2 regions of the Tissierella sp. MB52-C2 genome follow, and region 1 is predicted to be linked to the other one. Evidence: riboswitches for the same ligand, from Rfam matches in the RefSeq annotation. Region 1 holds a riboswitch; the other holds the start of a gene.
What was found. Region 1 has a riboswitch for cyclic di-AMP ahead of RBU61_RS03095 (NAD/NADP octopine/nopaline dehydrogenase family protein). Riboswitches for the same ligand answer to the same signal wherever they lie in the genome.
Positions count from the first base shown of each region.

Region 1 (2,412 bases):
TAGATAGAAAAACTACTAGAGATGATATAGAAGTATATTATATTCCAGCTAATGAAATAGCTAATGAAATTGGTAACCCAAGAGTAGCTAATATGGTAATGCTAGGAGCGTTTTTAGAAGCTACAAAGGCAGTTGAGGTAGATACTATATTAAATAAAGCATTTACAGCAGTATTTGGAGAAAATAGAGTTAATTTACTTCCAATAAATAAAGAAGCATTAGAAAGAGGAGCAGAATTAGTAAAAGAACAAAAGAAAGCAATTCTATAGATTATAAATTGAACTTTTAAATATGAATAGCCCTCTGTCTCTTGACAGAGGGCTTATTCACTTAGGGATAGTTCATATCATTATATTTTAGTTATTAAGATTAAACTTCTTCTACCTCTACTGAGCAACAATGTGGATGTTCATGACAGTGTGGAGGTTGAACTGTGCCTCCAACGGATGGAACTTGAACCTGTCTGTTCTGTAGAACTTTAAGTGTAAGTTCTATAACCATTTTTTCTTCGATCTTTTTGAATTCTCTTTCTTCAAAAGGAAACTCCCTGTCATGAGGGTGCTTGCGATCAATAAATTCATCGAATTCAAAAATTCTTGCTCTGATTAGTTCGCAGAACGGAAGTTCGTTGAAGTTTTCAGTTGTGAATTGATTAAATTCTGATAGATCTCCTGATAATAATTGATCTTTTTCAGCAAAGTGTTTATTTGGCAAATCACTTACCTTTAAAAACTCAAACTCTGATCTGGAATTTAGAGCAAGGGTTTCAGGTGGTGTGAAAAACTCAATTGGTGTTGAACATTCAAAAGGAACATCTACAGTGCAATGACGGATATCGCCACATACTCCTTTCCAGTTTGAGCATTCTGCTGTAGAGAAGTCTATATTTTTACGAACAAAGCCTTTGATAAATAGAATATTAGTGGGTTGAAGTAAAGTACATTGAGTAATTTTCAACTTTTTCTTAATGTCTTTAACTTCAAGAGCTGGCTCAGGTAATCGAATAAGAGCATTAACATTAAATCTAATAGTTAACTCCGCTAATACTACAGGTATCTTTACAACGACACCTGATGTTATACCCCTTGGGGTTATCGGAATATTTTTACAATTATCTAAAACTTGACTATGAACATCAACACAAGGTTCATGATGTTTTGAGCTAACATTACATACTTTAGCAGGACTTGTCATAATTTTGTGCGAATGTCCCAAATTACTATCTACAACACTTACATTACTAACGTTTAATCCTTCTACATGTTTATTCATGCTTTATTTCCTCCTCGATATAATCTGGATGTTGATAACTCGGATGTCATGTCCCTACTATAATATATTCTCGAACTTAGATTAGGTGATAGTATTTTATAGAAAATTGTCTGAAAATACATTTTGTAAAAATAGTTATTATATGGTATAATATTTCTAGTTTCGAAAAGAATAATCGCTGAATTCACTTTTTGAAGCGGGGGAACCAATATTTTGGGGTGAATCCTTTATAGGACGGGCATAACCCTTTAGCCCGAACCCGACAGCTAACCTCGTAAGCGTATTAAAGGGGGCAGAAAAAAGTACTGATCTCAGAGCTATGGTTGCCCATAGTTTTTTTTGTCCCTCCAATGTGGTTGACATAAAAAATGAGAGGAGAGATATTAATGATGGGATTAAACTTTACTATTGTTGGTGCTGGGAATGGCGGTATGGCAATGGCAGGTTATTTGGCCATGATGGGGTATAAAGTAAATTTATATAATAGAACCTTAGAAAATATAATTCCTTTAATAAAAAATCCAATAATATCCTTAACAGGTGAAGAAAAAGGTATTGGAGTATTAAATAAAGTAACCGATATAATGAAAGAAGCCATAGAGGGGGCAGATATAATTATGGTTACAGTTCCTGCCATGGGACATTATCAGATAGCAGTGGAGATGGCACCATATCTAAAAGATGGCCAAATCATAGTACTTAATCCTGGGCGTACAGGAGGAGCTTTAGAAGTATATGAGACAATAAAAAGACACAAATGTGAAAAGGATATAGTTGTCGCAGAAGCTCAGACATTTATCTATGCTTGTAGAGCAACATCAAGCAATAGTGCACATATTTTTCAAGTAAAAAATGAAGTGACCATAGCTTCCATACCTTCATCTAAGACAAATCATGTTATTAATCTATTGCAATTTGCTTATCCACAGTTTATTCCTGCTAGTGATGTTTTAGAAACAAGCATAAATAATTACGGGGCAATTTTCCATCCAGCACCAACCCTATTAAATAGTGGTCATATCGAAAGAGGAGCACCATTTGAGTATTATACAGAAGGAATAACTCCATCTATAGGAGATTTTATAGAAAAGATGGATAAAGAAAGAATGGAAATAGGAAGGGCTCTTCAGATAAACACCT
Region 1 covers NZ_CP133261.1:609,397-611,808, forward strand. The annotation lists gene RBU61_RS03085 (2-oxoacid:acceptor oxidoreductase family protein) at 1-269, shown strand, start outside; gene RBU61_RS03090 (CsxC family protein) at 370-1,272, opposite strand; cyclic di-AMP (ydaO/yuaA leader) riboswitch at 1,439-1,568, shown strand; gene RBU61_RS03095 (NAD/NADP octopine/nopaline dehydrogenase family protein) at 1,659-2,412, shown strand, end outside.

Region 2 (2,412 bases), 400 kb from region 1:
TGGATGATTTGGATTTAATATATAATTATCATCTAGAACAGATATTATCTGAGTTGGCCATTATAGATTCAATGATATAGAGACTAAGATATTATAAGATAGCTATAGAACTAAGGAGGAAAACTATGTTAAAAGATTTTAAAGAATTTGCAGTAAAAGGAAATGTAATAGATTTAGCAGTAGGGGTAATCGTTGGTGGAGCATTTGGAAAAATAGTTACTTCTATAGTCAACGATATGATAATGCCAGTAATAGGTTTGTTAATTGGAAAAGTGGATTTTACAAATTTATTTATTAGTCTAGATGGGACAAAATATTTATCTCTAGCTGCGGCAAAAGAAGCAGGAGCAGCAACATTAAATTATGGTGTATTTATTAATACTGTAATTGAGTTTTTAATTATATCCTTTTCCATATTCATAGTTATTAGGCAATTAAATAAGTTTAACAAAAAGGAAACTGAAGAGGAGTCAAAAGCAAGTACTAAAACTTGTCCATACTGTTATACAGAAATTAATCTAAAGGCCACTAGATGCCCTAATTGTACTTCAGAAATAAGTGAACAATTAAGTGAACAATAAAATAATTTGTGAATATCTAATAAAAAAAGGTGTAGATTTATAATCTACACCTTTAGTAAGTTTCTAGCTATAGAAACTATGTCCTCCTATTTTTTTCATGTAAGTTTTATTCTTTACAATCCAAGTACCTGCTGCCTTAGCCGGATTGAAGAAATATGTTGCGTTTCCTACTGGTCTTGCCCCATTTAATGCATCCTTAGCTGCCTTTATACTATCATCTGATGGCTTGTTATAAATTGTGCCTTCAGCAACTGGGCTAAATTGAGGAATATTTTTATAATACTCAAAAATCACATCATATATAGTATTAGGAAATTCCTTAGAATCAACTCTGTTTAAAATTACATTACCAACTGCTACTTTTCCTTCATATGATTCGCCACTTGCTTCAGCCTCAATAATCCTAGCTAACCATAATAAATCCTTATCACTATAATTTCTAGAAGAGCTTCTTGAGGTGCTTGTCCCTCTGGAAACCGTAGTGGTAGTAGATTTATTATATAATGCACCTTGAGTTTGTTTCCCTGCAATACCATCAATAGTTAATTTATTATCTTTTTGAAAATTGATAACAGCTTTTTCTGTTACAAGACCAAAGATACCATCTACAGCAATATTATAGTATCCACGGTTTTTTAACTCCTGTTGAAGTTTAGAAACTTGATTTCCTTTACTTGTAAACTCTAAATTTACAGAATTCTCACTTGCAAATACTCCAGTCATTGGTGATAATACCAATACTAAAGCTACTAAGAATGATAAAATTCTTTTTTTCATTGACATATACACTCCTTCCTTAATAGAGCTTCCGAAGTTAGCTGACGGGTTCGGGATAGAAGGCTCCCTACCACAAATGTGGATTAACCCCTTAGTTGGTTCCTCCGTACCTAGTAATTTCTAGGATTCAGCAGTTATAATGGTATGCAATATGGATATTATATAAAAGTGTATAAGCTATGTAAACCCAAAACAGCCATATACCAAAATTTACATATTGATAAAATTACCATAATATACAAAAAACACCATAATTCATGTCAGTAAAATGACGTAAATTATGGTGTTTTTTTATATATTAATAAGTCTCTACAAAGAGCTCAAAATGTCCTTGTGGATGTATACAAGCTGGACATAAGTCAGGTGCATTAGAACCTTCATGGACATATCCACAGTTTCCGCATTTCCATAATACTTTTTCAGCTTTTTCAAATACTTTATTATTTAATATATTTTCAGCAAGTTTATTGAATCTAACTTCATGGGCTTTTTCAGCATCTGCTATTGCTCTGAAAGCATCTGCTATTTCTTTAAATCCTTCCTCTTCCGCAATATCTGCAAAAGCTGGATAAAGCTCTTCCCACTCTTCATTTTCTCCACTTGCAGCTGCCCTTAGATTGTCTATTGTATTGCCTTGTGCAACAGGAAAAGATGCTTCTATATTAATATTTGCTGGAAGTTCATCTTTTAATCCTGCAAGTAAGAACTTGTAAAATCTTTTTGCATGCTCTTTTTCATTATCAGCCGTTTCGATGAATATATTTCTAATTTGTTTATACCCTTCCTTATCGGCTACAGAAGCATAATATGTATAACGATTTCTAGCTTGAGATTCTCCTGCAAAAGATTTCATTAAATTTTCAGCTGTTTTTGTTCCTTTTAAATTGTTCATTTTTTACCTCCTAAAAAGTATTTTTAGATTAGATAATCTATATAATAATTGCTTGTTTGTAATCATTACAAGTTATATAGTACCATTAATGTAAAACATTGTCAATAAAATACTTTATATAAAATTAGTAAAAATATCTTTACTTTTCTTTAGATATGAATT
Region 2 covers NZ_CP133261.1:207,345-209,756, forward strand. The annotation lists gene RBU61_RS00980 (aromatic acid exporter family protein) at 1-80, shown strand, start outside; gene mscL (large conductance mechanosensitive channel protein MscL) at 126-581, shown strand; gene RBU61_RS00990 (cell wall hydrolase) at 645-1,358, opposite strand; cyclic di-AMP (ydaO/yuaA leader) riboswitch at 1,368-1,501, opposite strand; gene rbr (rubrerythrin) at 1,657-2,250, opposite strand.
Region 2: it holds a riboswitch for cyclic di-AMP, as region 1 does, so the genes downstream of both, RBU61_RS00990 (cell wall hydrolase) here and RBU61_RS03095 (NAD/NADP octopine/nopaline dehydrogenase family protein) in region 1, are expected to answer to the same signal.